One region of the Bacillus sp. LQ16 genome, then DNA from elsewhere that is predicted to be linked to it. Evidence: riboswitches for the same ligand, from Rfam matches in the RefSeq annotation. Region 1 holds a riboswitch; the other holds the start of a gene.
The links. A riboswitch is a leader RNA that binds a small molecule or an ion and turns the genes downstream of it on or off. The one in region 1 is predicted to bind magnesium.
Positions count from the first base shown of each region.

Region 2: it holds a riboswitch for magnesium, as region 1 does, so the genes downstream of both, mgtA (magnesium-translocating P-type ATPase) here and AC3EMB_RS08305 (P-type ATPase actuator domain-containing protein) in region 1, are expected to answer to the same signal.

Region 1 is NZ_CM173491.1:1,615,226-1,631,902, reverse strand. Features, by position in the region: gene AC3EMB_RS08340 (oligosaccharide flippase family protein) at 1-1,011, opposite strand, end outside; gene AC3EMB_RS08335 (sugar transferase) at 1,068-1,706, opposite strand; gene AC3EMB_RS08330 (CpsD/CapB family tyrosine-protein kinase) at 1,725-2,345, opposite strand; gene AC3EMB_RS08325 (YveK family protein) at 2,332-3,075, opposite strand; gene AC3EMB_RS08320 (acyltransferase family protein) at 3,076-4,269, opposite strand; gene AC3EMB_RS08315 (FbpB family small basic protein) at 4,598-4,738, opposite strand; gene AC3EMB_RS08310 (5'-3' exonuclease) at 5,094-5,960, opposite strand; gene AC3EMB_RS08305 (P-type ATPase actuator domain-containing protein) at 6,093-6,818, opposite strand; M-box (ykoK) riboswitch at 7,154-7,319, opposite strand; gene AC3EMB_RS08300 (DUF350 domain-containing protein) at 7,533-7,919, opposite strand; gene AC3EMB_RS08295 (glutathionylspermidine synthase family protein) at 7,912-9,150, opposite strand; gene AC3EMB_RS08290 (hypothetical protein) at 9,154-9,465, opposite strand; gene AC3EMB_RS08285 (hypothetical protein) at 9,549-9,998, shown strand; RNA gene ssrS (6S RNA) at 10,053-10,236, opposite strand; RNA gene ssrS (6S RNA) at 10,258-10,440, opposite strand; gene AC3EMB_RS08270 (sulfurtransferase) at 10,557-11,390, opposite strand; gene AC3EMB_RS08265 (YpbS family protein) at 11,393-11,665, opposite strand; gene AC3EMB_RS08260 (GNAT family N-acetyltransferase) at 11,696-12,154, opposite strand; gene AC3EMB_RS08255 (DUF3931 domain-containing protein) at 12,227-12,481, shown strand; gene AC3EMB_RS08250 (dynamin family protein) at 12,485-16,144, opposite strand.
Region 2 is NZ_CM173491.1:4,036,183-4,052,859, reverse strand. Features, by position in the region: gene AC3EMB_RS20315 (MgtC/SapB family protein) at 1-511, opposite strand, end outside; gene mgtA (magnesium-translocating P-type ATPase) at 585-3,290, opposite strand; M-box (ykoK) riboswitch at 3,622-3,789, opposite strand; gene AC3EMB_RS20305 (hypothetical protein) at 3,958-4,497, shown strand; gene AC3EMB_RS20300 (DUF3932 family protein) at 4,532-4,783, opposite strand; gene rnz (ribonuclease Z) at 4,973-5,896, shown strand; gene AC3EMB_RS20290 (hypothetical protein) at 6,382-6,519, shown strand; gene sdaAB (L-serine ammonia-lyase, iron-sulfur-dependent subunit beta) at 6,567-7,226, shown strand; gene sdaAA (L-serine ammonia-lyase, iron-sulfur-dependent, subunit alpha) at 7,245-8,123, shown strand; gene proI (pyrroline-5-carboxylate reductase ProI) at 8,170-9,009, opposite strand; gene AC3EMB_RS20270 (MBL fold metallo-hydrolase) at 9,175-10,128, shown strand; gene AC3EMB_RS20265 (SDR family NAD(P)-dependent oxidoreductase) at 10,138-10,932, shown strand; gene AC3EMB_RS20260 (YqzH family protein) at 10,962-11,150, opposite strand; gene argC (N-acetyl-gamma-glutamyl-phosphate reductase) at 11,375-12,412, shown strand; gene argJ (bifunctional glutamate N-acetyltransferase/amino-acid acetyltransferase ArgJ) at 12,423-13,646, shown strand; gene argB (acetylglutamate kinase) at 13,658-14,425, shown strand; gene argD (acetylornithine transaminase) at 14,422-15,582, shown strand; gene argF (ornithine carbamoyltransferase) at 15,595-16,545, shown strand.

The DNA.
Region 1 (16,677 bases):
ACTTTGTAGCACAATAAGAAATGATAATATTTGGAGTGGCTCTACTGCATTGCTCCATTCTTCATGAAAAAATATAGAAATAAAGTATGGTGCTAAATGATATAAACCGATCGTCATACATATTCCTACAATCGCCATTGATTTAATTTGAAGCAAATTTAATTTCGTATGCTCTTCTATATTATTCTGGTTATAATGCTTAAAGAGCACTGGAAAAAATGCACCTGCAATTACCCCTGGTACTTGATATAAAGCTGCCGGCATCCGGTACGCCACTGCAAAAACACCTACCATACTTAATGGCAATGTATAGTTAAGCAAGATAGGTGCTAATTGTGGCGTACTCATTATTAAAAAACCGCTAATAATAAAGGGAGTTAATTGCCAAAATAAAGCTTTATGAATTACGACTTTCATATTCATTTTCGTCTTTCTTCTCATGATATATATACTGAATAAACCACCGATCATATACCCAAAAGCATATAAGCGAGCCGTTACATACACCGGTAACTCTCCGAAAATACAAAAACATGTAATTATAATGACAACCGATGCTGATACAACTTTAATGAGCGCTATATACTTCATACGTTCCGTCAGTTGAAAATAGGCAATTCCTATGTTTTGCCAAGTTAATCCTATTAACATGAAAAACATTACGTTTATCATCATATAAATTAAATTTTTATCCGCATACATATAATGAATAACAATATAACCGATTATAGAAATAAGAATAAGTAGAATCATTCTTATTTTTATATACGATGATAAAATCTTCTCTAAATCTGCTCCATCCTTTGCCCCTTCTCGAAGAAACGTATTACTAAGTCCTAAGTCTGTAAAAAATAACATAACAAACGTCACTGCTATGGCAACACTAAACATCCCATAATGTTGTGCGTTAAAAAAGTTTGCTAAAACAATTAAACTGACGGCCTGAAGAAGGTTAGCTAAAATCGTACTATAAAATAGATGGATAATATTGTTTAGAATAGATCTACCCATACAAGTTCTCCTTTGCAAGTAACCTACTTACATATGTTGTTTGTTTACATATATATTTATCTTGCACCATTACCGTTCAATACAATTAAAACGGTTTTACATAAAATACGGATGTCCAGCCGAAATGTTTTCATTTCAATATACTCCATGTCCAGCCTCAACTTTTCCTTTGGATCAAGATTATATCCTCCATTTATTTGTGCCCATCCTGTTAATCCTGGTTTTACCATTAAACGATCCTTAAATTCTGGAATAAACGTATCAAACTCATTATAAAAAAACTCTCTCTCTGGTCTAGGGCCTACAAAAGACATATCTCCTCTTAAAATATTTAAAAGTTGTGGTAATTCATCAATTCTCGTTTTTCTTATAAACAATCCAACTTTTGTAATTCTTGAATCATGTTCTTTTGCCCATTGTGGGCCATTTATTTCAGCATCCTTTACCATTGATCTTAATTTAAATACATTAAACTTCTTCCCGTTTATACCTAAACGTTCTTGAAAGTAAATTGGAGCCCCTGATGTTTCTAAAGTAATCATAATACAAAAGAACAACATAATTGGTATCGTTAATAGTAACAATATGATTGAAAATATAATATCAAACAAGCGTTTTACACTTCGATTCAATATGCTAGGCTTTTCTTGAGCCGGAATCGTATACAACTTGGCTTGATTTGTTTCACGAATCATGGATCGTTACCCCCACATTCAAGAATATAAAATTATACCTATTAATTCACATTCTTTCCTATTTATATCCGCTATTACTTTTTGCACTGTACGTAGTGAATCTTTTCGCTTTTTAACTGCTAAGACCATTCCATCGCATTTCTCTGCAATAATGTGCGTAGCAGGAAGATCAAATACTTCAGAAGAATAAAAGAAAATGTAATCAAAATCTTCTTTCCACTTAGCAATCGCATTATCAAATTCATCCATAGCAACTAAGGGCGTCCCTGTGTGTACTGTTTTTTTTGCAGGAATACAATATAAGTATTTAGACAAATTACTAGAAAAAGATTCATAATTGCAGGGGAAAGAGCTTATTATATCGTTTACGGTTATCATGTGATCACTTTGTAATAATACATGTAATTTAGGGTCAGAAAAATTCACATCAATAAGTAACACCTTTTTCTTCATTTCTGCAAACACTAGACCCATATTTACTATAAGTGAGGCAACAACCCCTCTGTCCTTCGTTGAACTAACTGTGAATAGTTGTTTTCCAGATTTTTTCAGCTCGTGATACACCGTATAAAACTGCTCTTTCATCAGATTATCATGCAAATCGAATGGCAGCTGTTTCTTTGTCCTAAACATCGACATGTTCACCTCGATATATAGATGATTGTTTATCAATCTCTGTAGATTTCTGTTTTCTATTCGGTTTCACATTTATGTGACCAATAACAGAGACTGTTGTTATTTTCTCTAAATCTTGTTCCGTGTATATACGTTCATCAAAATAATCTCGAAATACAGCTAAACCTATCCCAACAAAAAAACTAACAATTAAAGAAATAGGAATGATCAGTTGAAATTTCGGAAACAATTTTTCAGCCTGTTCCTGTAACTCAGGATCAGTCAACACTTTCACACCTTGTACATTTGTGTACTGTTGAAAACTTTGTTGTGATTGCTCTGCCAATGTCTTTACAATGTCTTTCACGACTTTCGGATTGGAATCTTTTACTGTAACAGTTACAATTTGTGAATTGTCCGTATTCACTACCGAGATTTTTTGTGCTAATTCATAACTTGATTGCTCTAATTTCAAAGTTTTTTTGACTGTTGAAATAATTAATGGGCTTTTTAAAATATCAACATACGATGTTACTAGTTGCTTATTTTCTTGTGTTTTATTTGTTGAATTTTCCTTATTAAACTCATCTAAATTCCCAACAAGAATTTGCGTTGAATATTGATATGACGGCTTTAAAACATACATAGAGATAAGAACTAAAGAAGCGGTTAAACAACACATCGTTAAAATAATCGTTACGAATCTTCTTTTCAATAATTGTTGAAAATCTTTTATACTCATTTCTTGCTTCAATTATTTCACCGCCCTTTTCTGAATAACATCCTGCAAGTCACTCTTTACAGATACCCCTCTCTTCTTTCTATCCACTTGTTTTGTTACATACTTTCCGACTCTGAATGCAAATTTTTCTACATATATATACGAAAGTATTGCAAGTATAAACGAAAATATAAGTGAAAAAATTAAAATAATAGGCAACGGTAATATTTCATGGAACATGTATATAAGGGAAAACAACGATATAATATGGTATAAATAAAGACTGTAAGAAATCTTCCCCAAATATAACAAGTATTTATTGCGTAGCAAGGATGACAAAGTTGATATTGACAAACTTAATATGACAAATAGACTTGCACTTATCGCCACTACGTAGTCTCGAAATATAAAATTATTGAGTACTTTAATTTCTCCAATAAGTCCTTCATACATAAAAAGTAAAATCGCAAATAAAAACCATGCAATTTTCGTGTTTTTAGTACAATTACTATAAAAAACTATTAAATTATTTTTATACTTCGCAACTAGTGCCCCCAATAAAAACAGCACCGTATAATGCAACGTTAATGCATAGCTTGTTAATGTTAAGCCCGAGCGAAACAAAAATAATATTACGACAGAACATATACTAAAACTAAACAATAATAGTAATGAACACCTTAACGTTTTTCGTAAACAAATCATCAAAATTAACGGAAAAATTATTGATATTCGCATTTCATGGACAAGTGACCAAATCACACCATTATATGCATCTGTATTATATTTCCCAACCAATAAAATATGTTGCGCTATTAAGCTTGGAGAACTTTCAATCGTCCATGAGCGATTAAACCATTCACTTAAATAAGAAATACCATATTCACTAATTGTAGCCTGGCATATAATAGCTATAATTATTGCCACAATATAGGGAATATATATTCTGCATATACGTTTTAAAAGGTATGACCCATAGCTACTATAGGTTTTTTGAATAGATTCATACAAAACAAATCCGCTCAAAACAAAAAAGATAATAACAGATTCGTTACCACTACTAAAAATAAGACGAGCAGGCGTTTCTTTTAATAGATACACAACAAATGGTTTATTATCTTCATAACTGTAATTTTGAAATGCTGAAAAAATCATTAAATGATGACCGATCATTACTATTAATGAAGAAATCCCTCTTATAGAATCCAATTCTTCGTATCTCTTCATCTTTTTACATCAACTCCTAATGAAATGATAATAATCATTTCAAAGCGACATCTTTATTCATATTCCTCTCCTTTCTTTTCATTCCAATTTTTCATATTAAAATGATTTTATAGTATAAATTTGAGTGTATTGTAACATTTTTTGTAATATTATGAATAGCGAATCTCAAAAATTGGTATATACCAATTTCAACCTCGAAAAATGAGTAATATTGATAGAAAAACACTATAAAAATTTCTTGCATATTTACAAAATTAAAGAGATGAATAGCGTTTTTTCAATATAAAATAAAAAAGATAGCCTACATAGGCTATCTTTTTTATTTTATTTAATTACTGGCACCACTATATGCTACATGTCGTTTCTCAATTCTCTCTTCAATTTCTTTCATATTTTCTTTATTATTTAATAGTGATTGTTTATTTTCAATTAATAATTGTTTAAAAGATTTTCTCACTTTTTTTCTCATTTTCATTGTCCTCCTTGGGGGATGGTTTATATAAAAGATAAAGAATTATCTGTGTGTCCTTATAATAATTGATTGTTGTGAATTCTATTTGAACTTCATATGAAAATTCCGTTTATTTTCTGACAACTTTGTGAACACGAAAAAAAGACTCTCTAAAACTATGTTGAAATTAATTCACTTCATTATAAAAATTACTATTCCCATCAACTTTTATCATTATATCTTGTCGAAACATTTATATATTTAAAATTGAGTTCGACATAATTTTATTTACTATAATACTGTTTACAAAAACAAAAAGAAGGTGTCACCAAGTCAAATTTCGACTTATGCAACATCCCTCTTTCCAAACTATTTATAGCATATTTATTAATATTTCAGGTCTTCCCCAATTCATTTCTTCACAAACAAATCTAAGTTTTTCTTCATCCATTGTGTGTAATCCCTCTTCTAGTAAACATGAAATTGGAACTTCACAGTGAATTTGTGCTAATTGCAACGAAATATTTAAGTTCTCTAAATCACTTTCAATCTTCGTACGCTGCGCTTTTGTTAATGATTCTACATTTTCTAGTACAGCGGATACTGTTCCGTGCTCTTGAATAAGCTTATACGCTGTTTTTTCACCGATACCTTTTACACCTGGATAATTATCACTTGTATCTCCCATGAAAGCTTTTGCATGGACGATTTGCCACGGCTCTACACCTTTTTCTTCCATGATTTTCTCCGGTGTGTAATATTCGTAATTTCCAATTCCTTTACGCAGAAGCATAACCGTAACGTTCTTATCAACAAGTTGAAGTAAATCTGTATCACCAGTTAAAATATAAACTTCAGCTTCATTGCAGTATTGTTTTGCAAGCGTACCGATACAATCGTCCGCTTCGTAGCCTTTCATACCGATAACTGGAATGGATAATTTCGCAGTCATTTCTTGCACTAAATCAAATTGAGGAATTAATTCTTCTGGTGGCGCTGCACGATTTGCTTTATAATTCGAGAACGATTCTGTTCTAAATGTCGTACTTCCCATATCCCAGCATGTAACGATATGTGTTGGTTCAATCGCTTGCGTAGCTGTTAACAAGTGTTTCATATAACCATGAATCCCATTCGTAGGGGTTCCATCTTGTCGTTTCATAAATTGTCCGTAGACACTTGTTGCGTAAAAAGCACGAAATAATAGTGCCATACCATCAACTAATAATACTTTTTTCATAATTCCTCTCCTATTAAAAAAATAATAACCTCACGTTATCACGTAAGGTTATATAAATAGATTACCATTCTACGTTTTTGCTCAACTTTGTCTATTATACATTGTTTTTGTATATTTAGCACCATTAACACATTAAGACGTTCTACTACAACAAGTATGCAATATGCCTGAATACGTATTTTTTCCAGTAGAAACAACTACAGCCTTTGCACTTCCACTAACGATATGTGAACCTTTAAAACATACATTTTCAAGCTCAAGTGGATTATAATCTTTCATCCGTTTTAATGGAATAAATCGTTTACGTTCAAGGTGATAGCAGCTTTCAAACTTCTCTATACTCGCTTCGTTTCCCGTTAACACAGACTCATTCACTAATAAATCATCTGCATAAATAATACGTACATCAGCTGGCACAGCATCTCCAGCCGAAAGAAAAATCATATCTCCAGGTACAAGTTCTTGCACTGGTATCTCCATCATTTTCAGTTCACTATTTAGCCCTGTACTACTAGAACATTCTACTCTAGATACAGTAATCGTTTCACGTTGTAATTCATCACACACACGTTGTTTTGAAAAACCTGGAATCATGCCACCAAGCTTCATCATTACTTCTGCAAGAATTGCTCTTTTTGAAGTTAGTTCATTTCGGCCATATACTTGAATACGTTTTTGCGCCTCTTTCATTGATAGTCCGTCTCTTGTTGTTTTAAAATATGCAAATACAGATTTTACATCTCTTGTTGCAATTTCAATTAATAAATCTTTATTTTTTTGGAGCATTGTTTGTTCTTTTATTGATTTTTTATTTAGTTTATATGACGTGTTACCCACAGTTTTGTTTGCATATAACATATTATCGTCTCCTCCTTTACAACATAGGAAGAAACGCTTTGTTTCTCAATTTATCCACTTTTCTGTGAAAGTGTCTAGCGCTTTATAAACGCTACATTGTGATAAATATAGAGGGAGGAACAAATCGTTTCCTGCCTACATCATATATTTTTGATTTGAAGTATATGGGTAACGGAACCGAGTCAGAATTTGACATGCTCCTCACCTCCTCGTTTAATTTTATAGTTTATACTATGAAATTACTCATAGCTTGGTAACAAAAAAGACCCCTACCCTTAAGAGAGTAGTGGCCATTACATACACAAATAAACGATTTCTAATATAATTAGAAATCTACGGACCTCTCCCTCGCCGAGTTTTAGCACTGTATAGCATAGGTACATTACCAGCTACGTTAAGAAAAACCTTAATTCGATCATTCCTGTTGACCCATTGGCGTCTCTCGACATTTTTGGGCAGTAGCATTTCTCTATACAGGAGCCTCACCTAACAGAGACTTATTTTCATTACATTGAAAATGTTACTCTTATTTAAAATAGATGTCAACAGTAGCCTACAATTTTTTCAAAAGGTATGGCAAACTAACGTATATAAAGTGAAACTTTAATCAGTGGGGGTTTTGTTCATCCCCCACTGATTATTAGCCCTCACCAATCGGGCTGCCCGGCAAATAGCGGGATAAAATAAAAAACTTTACGTTTAAACGTAAAGTTTTTAATAAGTTATACAACCAGCGATTACAATCCCAATCGAAAGCGATAAAAACATAAGAAAAAGACCGACTGCTTGATTATCTTCTTCGAGACTTTTGTTTATATTAAAGCGTGGTGTAAGCCACTCAGCTAAATAAAAGACGATAATTTGAGCCAAAATCCCAACTGCTCCCCACGAAATCATATCAAGAAGTGAAATTGAATTAGCTGCTGTCGAATATAAAACAACAGCTAACCCAAGTAATCTTCCTCCAAGCACATAGCTTACCGCCTTATTTCCTTGAGCCATTAACTTAAATTCCTTTACTTTCGTTGTCACTTCCATTAAGAACAGACCTATACATAAAAGGCCGAGTGTTACTGCTAAATATAATAAAAAATTAATCATTTTTTCCCCTCCTTTTTATACCTACCGGTAAATAGTACGATTCATTTCCTGTAATCTTTTCTCCCGCACGAATACCGATACTACTCGCTTTTCCAGCAATTAAAAACGAACCAAACACATATGACAGTTTCTCGATCCCTTTTTCTGTTTCCAAGGATACGACTGGCAGTTCGGTATACTTTTGAAATATCGGCAGTGACGCTTTATACGTTTCGTGTGCATTTTGAAGCATAATATTTTCGTCTTTATCGCGAATCGTAATTGTATCTCCTTCTCTCCCAAATGAAGGTTTTTGAACGAAAGAACCTTTTCCTAAAAATAAATCTGGTTCTAAATATGTAGGTAACATATATTCTTTAATCCACTGTTGTTCCTCATTTGTATAAAAGACCTCTTCTTCTGCTAACCCCCAAATAAGACACTGAATTGATTTTGGCTGAAGTAAAAATGCTGACAAAGGATTTATTATAAAAAGCTTTCCGGTTTTTACAAGTTGTAACAGTTCCACACCTACCAAATCTCCTGTTTCAGGATCTTGATCCTCAATTAAATCTTCTATCGGATATGTTTGGCGATATAAAACATCAATCTTCGCCCCATCTTTATCGACTAGAGCATCCTTTGTAATTCTAAGTTCTGACATTGGCAATACTTTATTTTCAACATGGCATAGCTGACTTAAATACATAGTGGTATTCCAATCCTCGATATGTTCATGATGTGCTGTAAAAACAACATTTGGATTATCTAATCCCTTTGTCGCTTCCATTACTGCTTTCGTTACACCAGAAGATAGCAATCGTTCTTGATCCGAGTTTGGATCATCATAGCCTAGATTTTCACATACTTTCCCATTCATTTGAAAACATTCCACAATAAAAGTTGGTGTATCACTATTAAACTCAAGCATTTTGATTTTATTATCCTCTGTTACAGCAAAATCAAATCGCGAAATTACAGATTCAGGATAAAGCCCTTTCATTCTAATGAATGATAAACTCGCGGATGGAAAGCCAAGATCTAGAAGCTGTTCGTCACTTAAATTACGCAGCAGTCTAGCAGTCTTAAAAAATATTTTCCCCATTCGTTCAGTCGCTAAGTGTAATTGGTCCAAAGTCTGATTTGTTATAGAAAAAACATGAAACAAACTATACTCACATTCATATAAATCCGACCAAAAATTCGGATATTTTAAATAAAATTCTTTTCGATCCCTTATGTATTGCGACATATTTTAGCCCCCAAATCCTCCCTTTGAACCGCTTCCAATTCCACCTTTAAATTCAGCAGACGATTGATACGATTTAAACGCCGATGAATTTTTAAAAGTGGATTTATTTTGATAGTATCGCCCACCATAGAAATAATGCCCACGATAACCTGAACTACTATCATCACACTGCCATACCCCAAGTTCATCATCCCAATCCCAATCAGAACAACTATTATCATTCGGTTTTGGGGGAAGATCTTGTGCGCAGCCAAATAAAGTGCCAGTCATTAAAGACGTTACGACACCACCTACTAGCCATTTCGTTTTTGTCACCTTCGCACTCCCCTTTTTAAATTCTATTCCTATTATATAGGATGGCATGATAAAGTAGAAGAAAAAGGAAGAAGAGGGATTAAATGCGCTTAGAATATCGACTTAATGATGAAACGAAAGGGTATCCTGCTTTATGGAACTACGCCAATATTTCTAATTCTGAAATTATCGCACGCATGACTTGTGAATATTTTATTAAAGAGAAAAATACTTATGTTGTTACTGCAACTTCGGTTGATCCAGACGGAACAGCAGTTATTTATATTCAAAAAGAAGTTTTCGCCAATGACCCTTCAGACCCTACATACTCCCACATCGGTTTTGAAATTAGAGAACTAAGTGAAACGAGTTCAAGCTTAGTAGATAGTCAAGATGTATGGAACTACGAAGAAATTTTACCATCTCTTCATTCAGATATTATATATATTCAGCGAGACGGCATGTCTATGGAATTCTCCTTGGATTCAAGAGAGATTGATGAAGACAGAAAGTGCTACATTTATTACGGAAACTTCACAGGTGAATCAAGATAATATTGATATATCTATGCAACAAAAAAACCTTACGTATAAAACGTAAGGTTTTTATATAGCCCCACATATGCCGTTCTCTCTAGATGTCCATAAACCTGCTCTCACAGGTGGATGCTCTCACAAATGTTTGTAACTTCCTTCTTAAAAAGATGGCATGTTAGCTACATTTAAATATTGAACTTCCTTATTAAACTTATTGGTTTAAGACATGCATAAGCTACGTACACCGTAGGAATTTTATATAAGGTTAGTTGAAATAAGACCCCCGCACGTGCCGCTCCTCGTAAATGTCCAAAAACCCGCTACTCGCAGGTGGATGCCCTCACAGTTACCGTACATCTTCCTCCACAAGGAAGGCTTGATGATGGTCGCTAAATATTGAGCTTCCGTATAACTAACATCGGTTTTAGACATAAATAAGTTACGTACACCGCAGGATGTATTATTTACTTGTCGTTATATTATCACATTGTTTCCAATGTGTAAAATACAAAGTTTTTCGAGCAATCTCTTGCTTGTGACCTTATTTTAATACAAATTATTTTTGCATGCAAGTGATTAATCTTCTTCTTTTGCAATTTGATTTTTTGGATAAGAAATCCAATCACTCCAGCTACCTGCATACAATTTAACATTTTGGAATCCAGCCAATTTTAACGCAATGATATTTGGACATGCCGTAACACCAGAACCACAATATACAATGGTTTCCTTATCTTTCGACAGATTTTGGAATCGTTCTTGTTGCTCAGCTTCATTCTTAAATTGTCCTGATTGCAACATTCCATCCTTCCAAAAATAGTTTGTTGCTGTCGGAATATGTCCTGCTTTATGATCGACAAGTTCCTCTACACCAGCATAACGTTTTGGCTCTCTTGAATCAATTAACGTAACATCTGCACCTGCCTGGATATTCTCTCTTACTGTTTCCATCGATACAAGCATATGATCTTGTATGTTTGTTTTAAATGTTTTTCGTATAACAACAGGAATTTCCGTTGTTGTCGGTAGTCCATTCTCTTTCCAAACCGGGAAACCACCATCTAATATATATACTTTCTCATGTCCTACATAGTTACATAACCACCATAAACGAGCAGCATTTGCACCAGCTTGACTGTCATACGCAATTACTGTCGTATGTTCATCAATACCAACCTCCGAAAGCTTGTCCGCAAACTCTTCAATGCTTGGCAACGGATGGCGGCCACCATGTTCTGCTATAGGACTTGATAAATCTAAATTCAAATCAAAATATAACGCATGAGGAATATGTTCTTCTTCATACTTTTCTCTACCCCAATTAGGATTCGCTAAATCAAAACGACAATCGATTACACGGACGTTCTCATCTTCTATATGCTCACGTAACCATTCGACTGTAACTATCATCTTTAACGACCTTCTTTCTCTTGTAAACGACTTACATACTCCATAACCATTTCTTCTGTAACATATTTACGCTGCAAGGTAACACCATTTTTTGCAAGATCATTAATTTGCTTTGTTACAACATTAATGACATCAACCGAAAATTCTTTCCCATTTGACGCAAGAGATACGGCTGCTTCAATAGCTGCTTCACGCTGCGCATCTAATTGTAAACATGCTTTTACACTTTCATTTTGTTTACGAGAATGTGCTGTAATTGCTTTATGTACTTCCATCTTCTCTTCCCCCTAAATAAGTTATACGTTCTAATTCAATTCCATTGCAAGCCGAATCATATCACGGCATACAATGCCATTTTCAATAATCTCTTCTTCATAATGCTTCGAAAAGTAATCAAAATCAATAGAAAAAATACGAAATCCACATTTTTGATATAAAGCAAGTTGTGAAACACTAGAATTGCCTGTACCAATTTCAAGTTTTGACATACCATATCCTTTAGCAGTTTCTACGGCATGCCTTAATAGCTTCTTCCCAATCCCTTTTCCTTGCAAATGCTCTGCAACCGCAATATTCATGATTTCCATCGTCTTCGGCCTTGTTTCCAAAAGAACATACACACCGATGATGCTGCCCCCTTGCTTTGCTACGTATGTTAACCCTCTTTGTACATATATAGCTATTTGCCGTTCACTTGGATCAGCAAGTAGCAATAAAGACTTCGGTATAGCCTCTTTTAAAATACGTTCTATTACAAAAGACATAAAAAATCCCCCCATCTCTATTGTTCTAAACCCTCCTTGTCTACCATAAATAATAGAAAGGAGGGATTCACCATGGACAACAATGAGAAAAAATGCAACGTCATCTCTATTGATGGAAAGAAGAAGAAAAGCGACACGTATTCCTATCCAAAATTAGTAGTTGAAAATAAAACATACGAATTTTCTTCATTCGTCTTATGCGGTGAAACACCAGATGGCAGACGACTCGTTCTTACTCATATGATTTCTACCGATGAATTTGCTGGATTTGTCAAATCTTTAGATACTGTACTGCAAAAGAAAATTGAACGAATCTTTTTCTCATAACGACTATATAACATAAATTTCTTTTTCAATCTCTACTAACTGATTGTGCAATTGTTCTTTACTTTGTTCATATAGAGATACATCGATCGTTTCAGCCAATGCAAACAATATACTTTCATAATAGTTCATTACATCTTGTTGCATCACTTTTTGGAATAAGTTCCACTTCATATCCCATTCTTGCTTATAATGATGGACAAATAAATCTTTTTCATCGGCTACATAGTTTGATACAAGCGGTTCTAATACAGATTTAGCGTCTTCTTGCATAAAAGCTTTGTCATTCTTTTCAAAAAAGCTTTTCTCATTTTTAAAATGTGCCAGTGCTTTTTTGAAATCTTTTATTTCAACTGAAGGGAACGGTTCTTTATGTGTAATATCTTTATATTCATACTCAACTGTTCCATTCATAGAAATTGATTGATTTTCTACTTTACAGTTCACTACAATTTCGTCCTTTGCACGCTTCATCGCTTCGTCTATCCATTTTTCAAGACGTAATGATGTCGCACGCATTTCTTGTAATAAATCATGCTGAATAAATGCTACTAATTCCATAACACACTGTTGCAATTGTGTTTTCACATTTCCATCCGTTCGAAGTGACGCCGGATTAATAAATTCAGTAAACACATCGTTATAACGTAGGAATAGACGCTGTTGCACGTAATAAAGCAACTCTTTCACTTCATTTTGCATCGCCTGTTCTTCAGCAAGTACACTATATGATGAAATAATATGAAGTAGTTGATCACGCTCTGCTTCATATTTTTTCGTTTGCTTATCTTTCTCTTCATTCCCCTGCTTTGCACCATTTATCATGTTTACTAAAAGTTGATCTGCTCCTTGCAACGCACCATATAGAGCATGCACAGAAACAAGCATTAAATCTCTCATCATAAAGGACGTAAATGATTCCTCAAACTTAGTAATTCCAGAGTTTTGTAAAATACCATACTTCTCTTTTTCAACATTCTTTCCTTGTTTCTCTTCAAGCGCACATAAACTTGAAATTGCAAATAAACGCGGATTTCTAATACCGTATTGCAGTAGCTGATCTGCGATATAACCTTTTACCATTTCAAGTTCTTCTTCAGACTCTGCTAAATCCGCCGCATTAATTAAGAAGAACATTTTATCAAGGGCAAAAGTATCCTTTACACGCCCAAGCTGAATTAAAAATTCACGATCAGCACGAGAGAATACATGGTTATAATATGTTACAAATAAAATAGCATCTGCATTTTTAATATACTGGAATGCAACATCCGTATGGCGAGCATTAATAGAATCCGCTCCAGGTGTGTCTACAAGCGCTACTCCCTGCCTTGTTAAAGCACAATCATAATAAAGCTCCATATACTCAACGAAGCATGATTTTTCTTCATTCGCTACATAATCAGAGAACTCTTCTAATGTGACTTGTACTTGTTCTCCTAAATAAGTAGAAACTGCATCATACCCTTTTTGTACCGCTCGTAAAAAGCTAAATGTTGTTTTTTGCTTCCCAGTCGGTGAAGGATATTTCATAACTTTATCAATTTGTGCTAACGCCTCATCTAACGTAGTAATCTCATAATGAAACAGCTTATAAACAGCTTTCATATCTTCTAATAGAGCTTGCTTTGATTTGAATTGAACCATTACTGTTCCGTGTGGTTTTTCCTCTGTAACCGGCAAAATTTGATTAATCGTTGCCGTCGTCGGATTTGGTGATACAGGAAGTACCTTCTCACCAAGTAAGGCATTGGCAAATGATGATTTCCCAGCACTAAAAGCTCCGAATAACGCTACTGTAAATTGTTTCGTTTCCACACGACGCCTTTTTTCTATCACCTCTTGCTGTACATGTTTCAGCGCTGGCAATGGCTCTAATATCATTTCAGCTTTCTTCACTTTCTCTAATATACGCTGAATATTTAAAGCTGCCGTTCCTTTTATCTCTTCTTCATGAGCCGCTACGTTATCATTTACCATTTCCTGCTCTTGTAGTGTGAATTTCTCACTAACAATTTGTTTTTCACGTTGCAATATCTCCTCTATTTGCAATCCTTCTGGTGTAGCAACACGCTCGTGCCAAACATTTTGTAAATAACTTTCATATGTCTCTAAATTGTTACTGTATTGTAATTCCGTCTCTTTTGCCGTTTGCAACATCGTATATTTTTCAATCTCTTCTTCCATACGAGCAACTGCTTCCTTCACTTTTTGCTTTAAAACAACTGCACTTTTATCAAAAATTTGCTGTGCTTTTGTAAAATAACGTTTCTTCAGTTCATTCGCTACATCCGCTGTATAAAGAAGTAAGTAATCACCTGTGAAACCTGCACCTTGTTTAATGACTTCAGCTAACATTTCTGGTCCAAAAGCGATTTCTAAAGCATATATGTCTTTCCCAATTTCCTCCGTGAACAATCCTTCTTCTTTTAAGAAGGCTACAATAAATTCTTTCACATGAAAATCAAGTTGCGTTTCAACAGTCTTTTGAAGGGCAGAATAAAACGCCTCTACACGTCTTTGTTTTTCTTGCTCCGTCTTTCCTTTCGCAAATAGCAAACCAACTTTAAACTTTGTTAATTTCGTTTCTAAATATGCATTTGCCAATTCTCTCATTTCAAATGGCATTAAATACGCGTTATCTAATATAGCTTGTAAACCTTTTATAAATTCGTTTCTCACATGAGATTCTTTACTAGCCTCGCGATGTTTAGTTTCCGTTAGCTCTTCTTTCTTTTCAACTATTTCTGAAATCAAAAGCGGTGATGCTAACTCTTCCTCATATGTCAAAAGAGCTTTTTCATTTTCAGAAACAATAAACGAGAAATGTTCTCCCATTAAATGTTCTGTTTCTCGCTCCATTCCCTCTCTTACATACTGCTCTTTTTCTTTCATAATAGAAGTAATTAATGTTTCTAAGCTTCCAATTTCATTATGTGGATGGTTCATCATTCGTAATGACGTATAATAAACTCCATCTACTTCAATATCCCAGTTAGAGAACGATTGTTTCACACTATCTTTATAATCCTCAAATGATAATTCATTTTCTTTATGTTTATCTATTTGATTTACAACGAGATAAACCGTTTTATTACGTTGTTTCAATTCTTTAACAAATTGCAAATTCACTTCCGATTGGACGTGATTATAATCCATCATATAAAAAATTACGTCTGCTAGATGTAGCGTTGATTCTGTCGCTAGTTGATGGGCATCATCTGTTGAGTCAATCCCTGGTGTATCAACTAACATAACACCCTCAGGAATTGGTGCATCATTCCGATAAATATGAACACCAATTACCTCATCGCCATCTTTACAAATTTGCTTTAATTCTTCTGCTGAATATGCACCGTCATATTCGTACTGTTCTCCAGATTTAATCGTTACAACAACACGATCAAATCCCTTTTCAATTTTAACGACGTTAGCGCTTGTCGGAATTGGACTTGTTGGTAACAACTGCGCTTTATATAGATGATTCATCATCGTTGATTTCCCTGCTGAGAAGTGACCGCAGAACGCTATCATAAGCTGCTCTCGTTTATATTTTTGAATTACTTCAAACAACTTTAAGCTATTCTCTGCATCGCCGTGTTTTTGCCACTCTTCATAAAAACAAACAAGTTTTTTCATACCGTTTGTCTGTACTATGTTTGTCATCCCCTTGTTCCCCTTTATCCAAGATGTATATACTTTTCCCCGCTAATTGCGAGCTCATAACCAGTGAGAGTTACACCTACCCATTGATTACAGTTTCACTTTACTATCATACTAAATTTTCAGCATATTCTCATTAAAAATAAAAAATCCCTTTCATTCTTTTTACAAATGAAAGGGATTTTATGTCATATCACTCATTTTGCTGTTCCTACTCCATTTAAAACATACTTTGCAATAACTGCATATACAGCAACTGTACCTGCTACTAATGCATATACCATACTCATGCACCAACCTTTTTTTGATAATGATTATCACTTTTGAATACATTTTATCATTAAAGAGAATCATTATCAACACTTTCCATAAAGAAAGCTCCTTATAAGAAGGAGCTTTACTGCCTGTTTTGAAAAAGGTTAAAACTTGTTGTGCACTCTTATTATATCTCATCCTACATAACTTAACAGTTTAAAAAAATGGAAATATCCCCTATCACCTCCATCTTACATTTTGTATAATAAAAGGGAATTACT
Region 2 (16,677 bases), 2.4 Mb from region 1:
TACTTACCATATGCATAAGTAAAAAACGAATATGTGCTTCAGTTTCTTCTGAACAAGTAAGGGAAAGTAAGTAGTTCGTTTGTTCAGGTGATTCTTCTTTTGATTTTTTATTCATAAAAAGAGCAATTGGGCGAAGAAGTATATTTGCTAGTAACACGCCGGCTGCACCTAATATAGCTGCAACGAGGAAACCGGCGCCTGTAAGAGTACCGACAGCAGCTGCACACCATAAAGTAGCTGCCGTATTTAGCCCTCTAATACTAAAACCATCGCGGATAATAACGCCACCCCCTAAAAAACCAATGCCACTAACGACTTGAGCAGCAATGCGTGAGGGGCTAGCATCATGATCAAGCATGACGGATAATAAAACAAATATACAGGCACCAAGTGATACGAGAGCATTTGTCCGCAGCCCGGCCATTCGGTGTCTCCATTGCCTTTCCATTCCGATGCAAGCACCTACAATAATTGCGATAACTAATCTGAATACAATGTCGTACCATACCATCATGGTCACCTCCATATATAAGTATCTGTTATGTCTTTTAGAATGAGCGGGGAATACCCACTCATTCTTATTTTTACAACCAGCTATGAAACTTTTTAATATAAAGCTTTTTCAGGAATTGTGTTAAAAAAGCGTAGCCTAATAGTATTCCTACTAACCAAGGGAAGTAGCTAAGTGGCAATGCTTGTAAACCAACGGCTGCACCAAGTGGTGAGAATGGAATATAAATCCCGATTGCCATAATAAGAGCGGTTAATAAAACGACTGGTGTTGATGCAGCGCTTTGAATAAATGGAATCTTCTGTGTTCGTATCATGTGAACAATTAAAGTTTGTGTTAACAATCCAACCACAAACCAACCGGACTGGAATAATGATTGCTCGCTCGGTGTATTTGCGCCAAATACATTCCACATGACTACGTATGTGATAATATCAAATATGGAACTAATTGGGCCGATACAAATAATGAAGTTTCGTAAGTTTGCAGTATCCCATTTTCGTGGTTTTTCTAGAAACTCTTTATCCATTTTGTCCCATGGAATAGAAAGTTGTGAAATATCATAAAGTAAGTTTTGAATTAAAAGATGAATGGCAAGCATCGGTAAAAAAGGAATGAAAGCACTTGCTACTAACACGCTAAACACATTACCGAAGTTAGAGCTAGCTGTCATCTTAATATATTTTAAAATATTTCCGAATGTAGTACGTCCTTCTAAAATTCCGGCTTCTAATATAGTTAAACTTTTTTCGAGTAGAATAATATCAGAAGCTTCTTTCGCAATATCAGTAGCAGTATCAACAGATATTCCGACATCAGCTTCACGTAATGCTACAGCATCGTTAATGCCATCTCCCATGTAACCTACAGTGTGTCCGTTTCCTTGTAATGCGTGTATAATGCGAGATTTTTGCATTGGATTAAGCTTCGCAAATACAGTCGTTTCTTCAGCAAGTTTTGCTAATGCTTTATCTGGTAAAGAATCAATCTCGTAACCGAGGATTGGTTCGCCGATATCTAATCCAACTTCTTTACAAACTTTTCGTGTAACAATTTCGTTATCGCCAGTTAAAATTTTTACTTGTACACCATGCTTTTGTAATGCTTGAATTGCAGCTGCTGCAGATGGTTTCGGTGGATCTAAAAAGCCGATATATCCAGCGAGAATCATATCAGTTTCGTCTTTTACTGCGTACTCTTTATCATTTATGTTTCTATCTTTTTTATAAGCCACAGCAATAACCCGCATACCTTCACTATTCAATGTCTCGCTTAGTTTTTTGACATTTGAGCGTATTTCCTCAGTGAGTGTAACGATTTTTTTATCCACTTCAGTGTAGTTGCAAATTGATAAAATTTCTTCTACGGCACCTTTACAAACCATTGTATGTTTACCTGAAATATCTTTTACGATGACTGACATACGCCGGCGGGCGAAATCAAATGGAATTTCATCTAGCTTTTGAAAAGCTGATGGGTCAAATGTATTGTTTTCCTCTGTATGCTTAATAACAGCTTTATCTATTAAGTTTTTCAATCCAGTTTGATAGAAACTATTTAAATAGGCAAATTGCAAGACGCGATTGCATTTATTTCCATTAGGATCTAAGTGACGAACAAGGATAACGTTATCTTCTGTTAAAGTTCCGGTTTTATCTGTACAAAGAATATTCATAGCACCTAAGTTTTGAATAGAATTTAGTTGCTTCACAATTACTTTTTGTTTAGACATGTTAACGGCACCTTTAGCTAAATTAGCAGTTACAATCATTGGCAACATTTCAGGTGTAAGGCCAACAGCCACGGCAATAGCGAAGAAGAAAGCTTCTTGCCAATCTCCTTTTGTGAATCCGTTAATGAGAAGGACAATAGGCGCCATAATAAGCATGAATGTAATTAAGAGCCAGCTTACTTTGTTTACACCTTTATCAAAGCTTGTTTCTACCCGCTTTCCGATTACCTTATTTGCTAAAGAGCCGAAATACGTATCAGTACTTGTTGAGATGACAACAGCTTTTGCGCTACCACTTACAATATTTGTTCCCATGAAGCAAAGGTTTTCCATATCGAGTGGATTGTAATTTTTTTTCATGTTTTTCGGTAAGATATGCTTATTTTCTGTATGGTAGCAGTTTTCGTATTTTTCTACAGGAAGTGCTTCCCCTGTTAAAGAAGATTGATTAACAAATAAATCTTTAGCGGATACAATACGCACATCGGCTGGAACGATATCACCTGCTGAAAGGGAAATAATATCGCCAGGTACAAGTTCCTCAATTGGAATTTCTGTTGTGTAATTTCGATTTAAATTCGTTACATTTTTTATTTCATGTACAAATCCATTTATTCTAAATACGCTCGCAGTTGTTCGAACCATAGCTTTTAATTTATCGGCAGCTTTTTGAGAACGAAATTCTTGGGAAAACCGAATCGTTGCACTAAGTAGGACCATTACAGATACGACAATTGTTCCTTGCATATCATCCGTGAAAAAGGAGAGTGCTCCAAGAGCTAATAAAACGAAAATAAATGGATTTTTAAATGCTAACAGAAGCTGAATGTACCACGGTGCCATTTTATTATGAGCTATTTCGTTCGGGCCATATAAAGAAAGTCTACGAGACGCTTCTTGTTTAGATAATCCATCTTGAGATGTTTCTAAAAGTTTTAACGCAGAGCTTATATCTTGTGTTGCAACCTCCACTAATAATTCGTTATTTGTTTTCATGCTATCTTGCTCATAAGCATGCTTTGTTTCTTGTCTTTGTAAATTAAACATCGGTAGTTCCTCCTCTGTCATGAAGGAGGAAACAATCTGTTACCTAACTATTTGAAATGGTGAGGAACAGTTTCTTTCCTACCTACATGATGAAATATGAATGTAAAACGTATGGGTATCTGGGCCGAATCATCAATTGCCAACTGTTCCTCACCTCCGTACAATTTAGTAGTTTCTGAATATGCTATGTTTGTTTCATAGTAAGGTGCATATAGACGTAAAAAGACCTTTACTCAAAACGAGTAAAGGTCTGAATTCGCAGTTAAAAGAGTCCACAACAAAGACTGCTAGTAGACATAAATAAAAACAGTTTTTGTGTATGACAAAATACATGCACCTCTCCCTCGTTGAGTTTTAGCACTGTATAGCATAGGTACTGAAACCAGCTACGTTAAAAAAGGCCTTCATTCCGACCTTTCCTGTTGACCCATTGGCGTCTCTCGACATTTTTGGGCAGCAGCGTTTCTCTATACAGGAGCCTCACCTAACAGAGACCATATTCAATTACATGTTGAATGTTAGCACTGTAAAATCGTAGTGTCAATATCTTTTTTATCTGTGTTTTTAAAATATTAAATGGATTTATAATAGATATATGGGATGAAATGCATGATATTAATTATAAATAATGTGGAAAATAAATATTTTTATAAAAGGGGAATTTGTAATGGTACCACAAAATTTTATTATAAATATTGAGAATCAAAAGTGGTTGTTTAATGAGCAGGAAGATTTATGTTCTCACGGGGAATTTTATTTAAATGTGGATGGAACGATTATTACACAAACAGGTATGGATGAGGAATGGGGAATAAGTGAATCAGCTTTAGCTCTGTTACGAACTTTAGATAAAGAATATATTTGTGATATTGAAAATGAAGAGGGGCTTATTTTGCACGGATGTGGCACTATGCTCATGTTAGGATGCCCAATTTTAATTCATTGGACTATAAACCATATAGGTGAAAATGTGGTTTTAAAGGATTTTGTCAAAGTTATTTCTACTGATCAAAAGGCTATATACTATGAAGGGCTTCATATAGAAGTAAATGAAAATGAATATAGAAAACAAATTGTTTCTTTTGCGCTACAAGCAAAAGAATTATTCAATAAATCAAGTGAAAAGATAATTTTAGATGAGTTTGATCAAAGTATGTATACAGACTTTTGGACGGAATATAATCATTTGCTAAATAAGTATAAATAAAAAAGCACTGTAACCAGTGCTTTTTTATTATAGATTACGAGATGGTAGGGTTTTCAAAAATAACAATCTCTGAACTGTTTGTAGTTGAAACGCGTTGGGCGTAATATGTTAAAGCTGAAGAAATATATGCTGGTAACGTATCATTTGTATGTGATGTTGTATATTCATGGATTAATTCCTTTAAAGTTGTCCATTCTAATTGTGCTGGGTGATCAGACACGAAAGAACTTACCCAGCGATCAAATGAAGATGAAAAATCAGTTTGTAAACGAAATACTTCTTTCATAATAAAACGCTCCCTTAAAATGTAGTATAATCATTTTAACACAAAACACGAACGATTGCTAAATTTTTTAAGTATAATGTTCGTGTTATATAGTTGTCTAGATGATTGGTTATGTAAATTCAATTTGCCATTTGAAATAACATTCCGTAAGATGAGAGATAGAGTATATTTAGAGCTGGAGGAAAGAAAGTGGAATTTGTATTTTTAGGAACTGGTGCAGGTGTTCCTTCAAAAGGAAGGAACGTTTCAGCAATTGCTTTACAATTGTTAGAAGAACGAGGACAAACTTGGTTATTTGATTGTGGCGAGGCCACGCAACATCAAATATTACATACATCTGTACGTCCGCGCCGCATTGAAAAAATATTTATTACGCATTTACATGGCGATCATATTTTTGGATTGCCTGGTTTATTAGGTAGCCGTTCATTTCAAGGAGGAACTACGCCTTTAACGGTGTATGGACCGAAAGGAATTAAACAATTTATTGAAGTGGCATTATCGGTAAGTACGACACATGTGAAATATCCACTTGAAGTTGTGGAGATAACAGAAGAAGGTACCGTATTTGAAGATAATGAATTTTATGTAGAAACGAAAAGATTGTCACACGGTATAGAATGTTTTGGATATCGTATTGTAGAGAAAGATATACAAGGTGCTCTTTTAGTTGATAAGTTGCTTGAGATGGGTGTGAAACCAGGTCCAATCTTTAAACGTTTAAAGGATGGAGAAGTAGTTGAATTAGAGGATGGCACGATATTAAATGGAAATGAGTTTATCGGCCCACCTCAAAAAGGAAGAATTATTACTATCTTAGGTGATACGCGATATTGCGAAGCAAGTAGGGAGCTTGCGCAAGATGCAGATGTACTTGTCCATGAAGCGACTTTCGCAGCAGAAGATGAGCAACAAGCGCATGATTATTTTCATTCCACATCTAAGCAAGCTGCGAGCATTGCACTTCAGGCAAATGCGAAGCGATTAATCTTAACTCACATTAGTTCTCGCTATCAAGGAGATACATATAAGGAATTATTGAAAGAGGCAAGAGAGTTGTTTTCTAATACAGAAATAGCGACAGATTTGAAATCATTCCCAGTAGAAAAATAATAATTTTGTAAAAAATGGTAACGGTGGGTTGCCATTTTTTTATGTCTAAAAAAATTTAAAAATAAAACTGTTATTATTTTATACTTATACTTGGATGATACAGAAAATTAGAATGGTTTGAATATATACGATAAAAATACGAAATAATGATTATTTAGAAAAACTGTTATATAAGTCAGATGACATACAAGTGATACAAATAGCAGGAATGGACTTTTATTCAGAACTTTTAAAATTCAACAAAAGTAAGCGTTTTATAAAAAACAAGCTATAATGAGGGCAGATTATAATTTATGATAAGTCACATGCTTTTTAGTTATTATCGTAACAAGTGAAGTTGACTAAACCATGAGAGAGTAACATGAGAATTATAATAGGAAAGATATCGCTTGTTTATGCTATCCTTGCAATGGCTTCTGTGTTAAACTTTGGATTGCTACCAGACTTTATTGTGGATTATCTTATATCATTTTTTAATGAAAATAATGCTAAGATTCTTATGTATTATTATAACTGGTATTATTTCAGGTTATATTGGATTACTTTTATTTAAAAATTATCCAATTCATACAGCAGAACAAATTCGTGGTACAACTGGAAAAGCGACAGATGTAGCAGGTTAATAGAATAGTAGAATAAATTTTTGCATAGAGGTTTAGGGGGAGTTATGATGAAGTATCGCTCAGTATTTGATATTATCGGTCCAGTTATGATTGGACCATCAAGTTCACATACAGCAGGCGCGGCAAGAATGGGGCAAGTTGCTCGCCAGCTGTTTCGTCATGAACCAGAAAGAGTAAGCATTTCGTTATATGGATCATTTGCAAAGACGTATCGAGGGCATGGTACGGATGTAGCACTAATCGGTGGAATATTAGGATTTGAAACAGATGACTTACGTATTCCAGAGGCGCTAGAAATAGCAAAAGAGCGCGGAATTGAAGTGGAATTCATTGAAGAAGATGCCAATGCACCTCACCCAAATACAGCGAAAATTCGTTTGTATAAAGGTGAAGAAGAAATTGAAGTTGTTGCTTGCTCAATTGGTGGCGGTAAAATTGAAGTTGTAGAATTAAACGGATTCGATCTTCAATTATCAGGCACAAGTCCAGCACTACTTATTGTAAATAACGATCGCTTTGGTGCTATTGCAGCAGTAGCTTCAATCCTTGCTACAAACGAGATTAACATTAGTACAATGAGTGTTTCTCGTAAAGAAAAAGGAAGAAGAGCGCTTATGGTTATTGAAACAGATGAATTATTAGCAGATGAAGTGATTGAAGAAATAAAAGCGCAACAAAATATTTGTCAAGTAACTATTATGGATTAATTGCAGGGGGGACACACCATGTTTCGGAACGCAGCGGAACTAGTGGCGCAAGCTAAAGAACAAAATGTAAAAATCGCAGAAATTATGATTCAATGTGAAATGGAAACAAGAAGTATTTCACGTGAAGAAGTAATTGCTGGTATGGAAAAGAACTTAGTCGTGATGGAACAAGCAGTAGAACGTGGTATTCGCGGCGTGAAATCACCAACTGGTTTAACTGGTGGAGATGCTGTAAAAGTTCAAGCGTATATGAAGAGTGGAAAAGGCTTATCTGGAGATACGATTTTGGATGCAGTAAGCAAAGCTGTTGCAACAAATGAAGTAAACGCAGCGATGGGAATTATTTGTGCAACACCAACAGCAGGGTCTGCTGGAACAGTGCCAGGTGTACTATTTGCGCTAAGAGAAAAATTGCAGCCTACACGTGAAGAAATGATTGAATTCTTATTTACAGCAGGAGCTTTCGGTATGGTTGTTGCGAATAACGCTTGTATTTCTGGTGCTGCAGGAGGATGCCAAGCTGAAGTTGGTTCAGCAAGTGGAATGGCGGCTGCAGCTGCAGTTGAGATGGCTGGTGGAACACAAGATCAAGCAGCTACAGCGATGGCAATTTCATTAAAGAACATGCTTGGTTTAGTGTGTGATCCTGTTGCAGGACTTGTAGAAGTACCTTGTGTAAAACGTAATGCAGCAGGAGCTGCAAATGCGATGATTTCAGCAGATTTAGCATTAGCTGGTGTAACGAGTACAATTCCATGTGATGAAGTAATTGAGGCAATGTTTAGAATCGGACAAACGATGCCAGTAGCACTTCGTGAAACAGCGGAAGGTGGACTTGCAGCAACGCCGACTGGTCGTCGCCTGCAAGAAGAGATTTTTGGGAAGAACAATAACTAAGTGTAATTATAGAAAAAGGAGCTCAAATAAACTTGAGCTCCTTTTTTTATTTTTCTTTTGTTAGTTGTTCTAATGTTTTTCCAAGATTATGTGATCGTTCCGTTGCCTGTGTAATACAAGAAATAAGTGCTTGTTGAAATTTATGTTCTTGTAATACTTCAATACCTGCTTCGGTAGTTCCGCCAGGAGAAGTAATTTCCTTTCGCAAAATAGAAGGGTGTTTGTCACTTGCTTTTAGCATTTCAGCAGCACCAATCATCGTTTGAAGAATAAGTGATTTTGCAACATCTTCTTTTAAACCAATTTTTTTTGCAGCTTCTTCCATAGCTTCCACTACGTAATAAATATAAGCAGGTCCACTTCCGGATAATGCAGTGACAGCATGCATATCTTCTTCCTCTACAACAGAGACGAGACCAATCGTTTCAAATAAAGATGTTGCAGTGCGAATATGTTCCGCTGTTGCATGTTTCGAAGGGGAGATAGCGGTAGCTGATTTTAAAATGGCTGCGGATGTATTTGGCATTGCACGAATAATTGGAACGTCTTTTTGAAGTAGTTTTCTAATTGAGTGAGTAGAAACACCTGCTAGTAATGAAATAATAAGCACGTTATTATTTATGTATTCTTTAAAAGGGATAAGCGCCTCTGCAACATCCTTTGGTTTCATTGCTAGAAAAAGAATATTTGCATCAGTAAGTAATTCTTTTTTATTATGAGTACCTTTGACACCGTATTTTTTATGTAGCTCTTGTAATCTTGTCTCGTTAGAACGATTACTTACAGTAATTTGTTCACATTTAACAACATTTGCATGTAACAAGCCACCAATAATAGCTTCAGCAATAGAGCCTGCACCTAGAAAGGAAATGTTTTGAATAGACATGATGTTCCTCCTTTAATTTTGGTTAGAAATTCTTATAAATGTACATACATTCGTTTTTTTATAGGAAACACCTCTTTTTATCTGAAAATAATGACAAATATATATAGAAGTTGTAAACTGAAGAAGTATTCATTTTTGAACCGGAAAGAGACAGGGGGGCTAAGCATGACGGCGATTCACCGAATGGAGATTCCTGTACCATTTGCAGTGGAAACTGTGAATGTGTTTTTAGTTGAGGGGGAGACATTAACATTAATTGATACAGGGACGAATACAGAAGAGGCAAGAAATGCGTTAGAAAGTCAATTAGGTACATTAGGACATACGATAGAAGATATTGAAACAGTAGTCATTACGCATCATCATGCAGATCATTGTGGACTTTTAAATATATTTTCTGAGAAGACGAATATTATTGGACATCCTTGGAATGAGCCTTGGATCACACAAAATCCAGAGTTTTTAAAGCGGTATCATGAATTTTTTAGAGAGACGGCCTTACAGTTTGGTGTGCCAGTAGCATTTTTGAAAGACGAGTCGTTATTGACGACGAGGACACTTAAATATTCTTGTAATAGATCGTTAACGCATACTGTGAGAGAAGGAGATCGTATTAATTCTTTGCCTGGATTTACAGTGCTTGAAACACCAGGTCATGCTTCTACTCATATTTCTTTATATAGAGAATCTGATGGAATATTAATTGGTGGAGATGCTCTCATTAGTCATATTTCTTCGAATCCAATACTAGAACCACCATATGAAGGGCAAACAGAACGGGCACGCCCATTACTACAATATAATCAAACATTACAGCGTTTAAGCGAAATGAATATTTCACGCATTTTATCAGGGCATGGGGAAGATGTTCTAAATGTGAAACAACTTATTGAAACGAGATTACAAAAGCAAGAAACACGTGCTTTTAAAGTACTTGAGTTATTAAAGGAAAAACCAATGACAGCATTTGAAGTATGTGTAAAACTATTTCCGGTATTATATAAAGAACAATTACCACTTACTATTTCAGAAACGGTTGGACAATTGGACTATTTAGCATATAATCAACAAGTGATGATTGATGAGTCATCGCAACAATTGATTTATTATGCAAAGTAGGTGACAGCAATGACAGGACGTTTACAAAATAAAGTAATCGTCATTACAGGTGCTTCTAGTGGGATTGGTGAGCAAGTTGCAATGCAAGTTGCAGCACAGGGAGCGACTCCAGTATTAATGGCTCGAACAGAAGAGAAACTACAAGCGTTAGTAGACAAAATTAAAGAAACTTATAATACGCCTTGCTATTATTATGTATTAGATGTAAGTGATGAGATGGAAGTACAGTCTGTTTTTTCAAAGGTATTACAAGAAGTGGGACGTATTGATATATTAGTAAACAATGCGGGATTTGGTATTTTTAAAACGTTTGAAGATGCGTCAATGGGTGAAGTAAAAGATATGTTCCAAGTAAATGTATTTGGATTAGTAGCATGTACGAAAGCGGTACTACCTTATATGGTAAACAAGAATGAAGGACATATTATTAATATTGCTTCACTTGCTGGAAAAATTGCGACTCCGAAATCGAGTGCTTATGCAGCAACGAAACATGCCGTATTAGGATTTACGAATAGTTTACGCATGGAATTAGCCAATACAGATATTTATGTTACAGCAATTAATCCAGGTCCGATAGATACAAACTTTTTTGAAATAGCGGATCAATCTGGTACATATGTAAAGAATATGGGACGTTACATGTTAAAACCAACATACGTAGCAGAACAAATCGTAAAGTCGATGCACACGAAAAAACGTGAAGTAAACTTACCGAAGTGGATGGGAATTGGCCCGAAACTTTATGCTTTATTCCCAGGTTTATTTGAACGTGTAGCAGGTAAATCATTAAGTAAAAAATAGGAGATTTCCATATGGAAATCTCCTATTTTTTATTGTTTTCCAGTTACATAATCATAAACAATATCCTCAATTTCCTCGTATAAATCAATTTCAATATTTGAATGAGTCACCGTTTGAATATGTTTCACTAGCATTTCCTGATCTTCTTTTGATATTGGACTGCATTGATATTGTTGAAAACTTTTTATAATCATTTTCTCAATTAATTTTTCGTTCATATTTTTCCCCGCCTGTATGTACGTATGTATTGTTTTATTGTACTTGAAGTGAAATAAAAAAACTACTATGCACTATTTTTGTATAAAAATTCGGTTGAGTATATTATTTTTCTAATAAAATTAAGTTTTTTTAGATTTAAAAATTTATAAATATTTAATTGACTCTATAAATATACAATATTATAATCATACTTAATTTAAAGAATCGATATGAGGAGGAACTTATGAAAGTCGCAATTATTGGAGCCACTGGATATGGGGGCATTGAGTTAATTCGTTTATTAGAACAACATCCATATTTTTCGATAGCATCTCTCCATTCTTTTTCACAAGTTGGTGAGTGTATAACAAATGTATATCCGCATCTTCGAAATGTCCTTTTTCATACGTTACAAGAAATTGATGTGGAGACGATAGGAAAAGAAGCAGAAATCGTATTTCTAGCAACCCCAGCAGGAGTATCGGCGGAGTTAACGCCCAAGTTATTAGCAGAAGGTTTAAAAGTAATTGACCTATCTGGAGACTTTCGTATGATAGATCCTTCGTCATATGAACTGTGGTATAAAAGGCCAGCAGCGAAAGAAGAAATTCTTAGAAAAGCAGTGTATGGGTTAAGTGAATGGAAAAGGACTGGGATTCAAAAGGCAAATTTAATTGCAAACCCAGGATGTTTTGCTACAGCCACATTGCTAGCGATAGCGCCGTTAGTACGTAGCGGCATGATTGAAGAAGATTCGATTATTATTGATGCGAAATCAGGGGTATCAGGAGCAGGTAAAACACCAACAACAATGACTCATTTTCCTGAGCTATATGATAACTTGCACATTTATAAAGTGAATGAGCATCAGCACGTTCCAGAGATTGAGCAAATGCTTACAGAATGGAATAGTGAATCACAGCCAATTACATTTAGCACACATTTAATACCGATATCACGAGGAATCATGATTACACTTTATGCAAAAGTAAAACAAAAGATGGAAATAAAGCAAATTCAAAAATTGTATGAAGAAACGTATGAACAATCGCCTTTCATCCGAATTTGTACGCAAGGGAAATTTCCAAGTCCAAAAGAAGTGAGAGGCTCAAATTATTGTGATATTGGCATAGCTTACGATGAAAGAGCTGAAAGAGTTACGGTCGTTTCTGTTATAGACAATATGATGAAAGGCGCGGCTGGGCAAGCGATTCAAAATGCAAACATAATAGCGGGACTAGAAGAGACAACAGGTTTACAACATATGCCGCTTTATCTATAAGGGGGACATGATGATTAAAGTAGCGTCTATTACAAAATTAGAAAATGGTTCAATTGTAACGCCGAAAGGCTTTTCTGCAATTGGTACTGCAAATGGTTTAAAAAAGGAGAAAAAGGATTTAGGTGCCATCGTTTGTGATGTACCTGCATCATGTGCCGCTGTGTATACAACGAATCAAATACAAGCAGCTCCTTTGCAAGTAACGAAGGATAGTATAACGGCAGAAGGGAAGTTACAAGCAATTATCGTTAATAGTGGAAATGCAAATGCTTGTACTGGAATGAAAGGATTACAAGACGCATACGAGATGCGCGCATTAGGGGCGGAACATTTTGGGATGAAAGAAAATTACGTTGCAGTAGCTTCAACAGGTGTAATTGGTGTTCCACTGCCGATGGATATAATCCGAAAGGGAGTTGCAACTCTTATACCAACGAAGGAAGAAAGTGAAGCATATTGTTTTTCTGAAGCAATTTTAACGACGGATCTTATAACGAAAGAAACTTGCTATGAAATGATTATTGATGGGAAGAAAGTGGCGATTGCGGGTGTTGCAAAAGGTTCAGGGATGATTCATCCGAATATGGCAACGATGCTTAGTTTTATTACGACAGATGCTCATATAGAGCATGACGTATTGCAAACAGTGTTATCCCAAATTACGAATCATACATTTAATCAAATTACGGTAGATGGAGATACTTCTACGAATGATATGGTCATCGTTATGGCAAGTGGATTATCAGAAACAAGACCGATAAATATGGAACATACAGATTGGGAAACTTTCGTATGTGCTTTACAGAAGGTATGTGAAGATTTAGCGAAAAAAATTGCGCAAGATGGTGAAGGAGCTAAGAAGTTAATAGAAGTAAATGTGCTAGGAGCTCAAACGAATGGAGAGGCAAAAAAAATTGCAAAGCAAATAGTCGGTTCGAGTCTTGTGAAAACAGCAATACATGGTGAAGACCCAAACTGGGGGCGAATTATTAGCAGTATTGGACAAAGTGAAGTAGCTATTAATCCGAACACAATTGACATTACTCTTCAATCTATATCGGTATTAAAAAATAGTGAGCCTCAAATATTTTCTGAAGAAGAAATGAAAGAGAGATTACAAGAAGATGAAATAGTCATTAATGTGTACTTACACTTAGGTGAAGAGACAGGATCAGCTTGGGGCTGTGACTTAAGCTATGAATATGTGAAAATAAATGCTTGTTATCGTACATAAGGAGAGAGAAAATGAGCGATTATATTGTAGTGAAATGCGGCGGTAGTATGTTGAATCAATTAAATGCTGTGTTTTTTGATTGTATAAAGAAATTGCAACAGAAGTATAAAGTAGTGATTGTTCATGGTGGTGGGCCAGAAATTGATGCCAAATTAAAAGATTGTAACATCAACGTAGAAAAAAGAGATGGATTACGCGTAACACCAAAAGAAGTTATGGATGTTGTTCAAATGGTGCTATGTGGAAGTACGAATAAAAAACTCGTAATGAATTTACAAAAGCATAATTTACTTGCTGTAGGTTGTTCGGGGTGTGACGGTAATTTACTTCAAGTTCAACCTGTCAGCGAGGAGATAGGATATGTGGGAGAAGTAAGTTATGTAGAAACAGCCTTATTAAAAGGATTAATAAATATGGGGTATATTCCTGTTATTGCTCCAATCGGGGTAAATGGTAATGAAATTTATAACATAAATGCGGACAATGCTGCAGCTGGGATTGCGGCCGCGTTAGGGGCAAAAGAGCTTATTTTTATTACGGATGTAGATGGAATATTACATGAAGGGAATTTGGTAAAGGAAACGGATGAATCTGAAATTGCAACTTTTATAGAAACAGGTGTTATTACAGGTGGGATGATTCCGAAAGTACAGGCGGCACTAGCATCATTAAAAATGGGAGTGCAAAAGATAAGTATTGTGAATGGTACAAAAGATTTTACTGAGGTTACGGGAGAGTGTATTGGAACGACGGTAACGAAAGGTGTGAGTATTGCATGACGAGTCATCTTTTTCAAACGTATGGCAGAAGAACTATTGAGTTTGTAAAGGGAACTGGAACGAAAGTTATTGATAATAAAGGTAAGCAATATTTAGATTTTACATCAGGAATTGGCGTATGTAATTTAGGACATTGTCACCCTACTGTTCTCAAAGGTGTACAAGAGCAACTTGATGATATATGGCATATATCTAACCTGTTTACAAACAGCTTACAAGAAGAAGTTGCGTCATTATTAACAGAAAATAGAGCATTAGATTATGTGTTTTTCTGTAATAGTGGGGCAGAGGCAAATGAAGCGGCTTTAAAGTTAGCACGTAAGCATACTGGAAAATCTCTCGTCGTAACATGCCAGCAGTCTTTTCACGGTAGAACATTTGGAACGATGAGTGCAACGGGCCAAGATAAGGTGAAAGAAGGATTTGGTCCATTACTTCCATCTTTTTTACATATCCCTTTTAACGATATTAAAGCATTAGATGAAGTAATGAATGAAGAAGTTGCGGCGGTAATGGTAGAAGTTGTTCAAGGAGAGGGAGGAGTAATACCTGCTGATCTATCTTTTTTGAAAGAGATTGAAACATTATGTAATAAGTTCGGTTCCTTATTTATTATAGACGAAGTACAAACGGGGATAGGAAGAACTGGAACACTATTCGCTTATGAACAAGTGGGAATAGAGCCTGATATCGTTACCGTTGCAAAGGCACTTGGGAATGGGATTCCTGTCGGAGCGATGATTGGCGGGAAAGAGCTCGGAACGTCGTTTACTGCAGGATCACACGGTTCAACTTTTGGCGGGAATTACATCGCGATGGTTGCAGCGAAAGAAGTATTGCAAGTGAGTAAAAAACCATCGTTTTTAAAAGAAGTACAAGAAAAAGGCGAGTACGTATTAGAGAAGTTGCAAGAGGAATTACAGCATGTCGAATGTATTCAAAATATACGTGGTAAGGGGCTTATGATTGGGATTGAGTGTAAGCATGAAGTTGCAAGTTTTATAGAACAACTAGAAAACGAAGGACTTCTCGTATTACAAGCAGGCCCTAATGTTATAAGACTATTACCGCCACTCATTGTCACGAATGAAGAGTTAGAACAGGCAGTATATATAATAAAAAAAGTAGTTTGTACAAAAAACGTATCAATCATATAAGGGGGAAGTTTCATGTCAACTGTACAAGTACCGAAATTAAATACGAAAGATCTTTTAACACTAGAAGAATTAAAGAAAGAAGAAATTATTTCTTTAATTGAGTTCGCTATATATTTAAAAAAGAATAAGCAAGAGCCTTTATTACAAGGCAAAATATTAGGGCTTATTTTTGATAAGCATTCAACTCGTACTCGTGTATCTTTTGAAGCGGGAATGGTACAACTCGGGGGACATGGTATGTTTTTAAGTGGGAAAGAGATGCAAATGGGAAGAGGAGAAACCGTTTCAGATACTGCGAAAGTATTATCGCAGTATATTGACGGGATCATGATACGTACATTCTCACACGCGGATGTAGAAGAGCTTGCAAAAGAATCGAGTATTCCTGTTATTAACGGTTTAACGGATGATCATCATCCTTGTCAAGCATTGGCAGACCTCATGACGATATATGAAGAAACAAATACATTTAAAGGAATAAAATTAGCTTACGTAGGTGACGGAAATAATGTATGTCATTCATTGTTGCTAGCGAGTGCAAAAGTCGGAATGCATATGACTGTTGCAACGCCTGTAGGATATGAACCGAATGAAGAGATTGTAAAAAAAGCGTTAGCGATTGCCAAGGAAACAGGAGCTGAAATTGAAGTTTTGCATGATCCTGAATTAGCGGTGAATGAAGCAGATTTCATTTATACTGACGTTTGGATGAGCATGGGGCAAGAGGGCGAAGAAGAGAAATATTCTTTATTTCAACCTTACCAAATCAATAACGAACTTGTTAAGCATGCGAAACAAACATATCGTTTCTTACACTGTTTACCTGCCCATCGTGAAGAAGAAGTAACAGGCGAAATTATAGATGGACCACAGTCTATCGTATTTGAGCAAGCTGGTAATCGATTGCATGCTCAAAAAGCGTTATTAGTGAGTTTATTTAAAAATGTAGAAGAGCCTTCCTAAAAGGGAGGTTTTTTTATATTAAAATGTCGGATGTATATTTGGTTAACCATTTCGATATCATTTATAATAAAAGAGAAAACTAAATTTGTTTTTCAGAGTGTGTAAGGACATACTACATATAAAAATATAGTT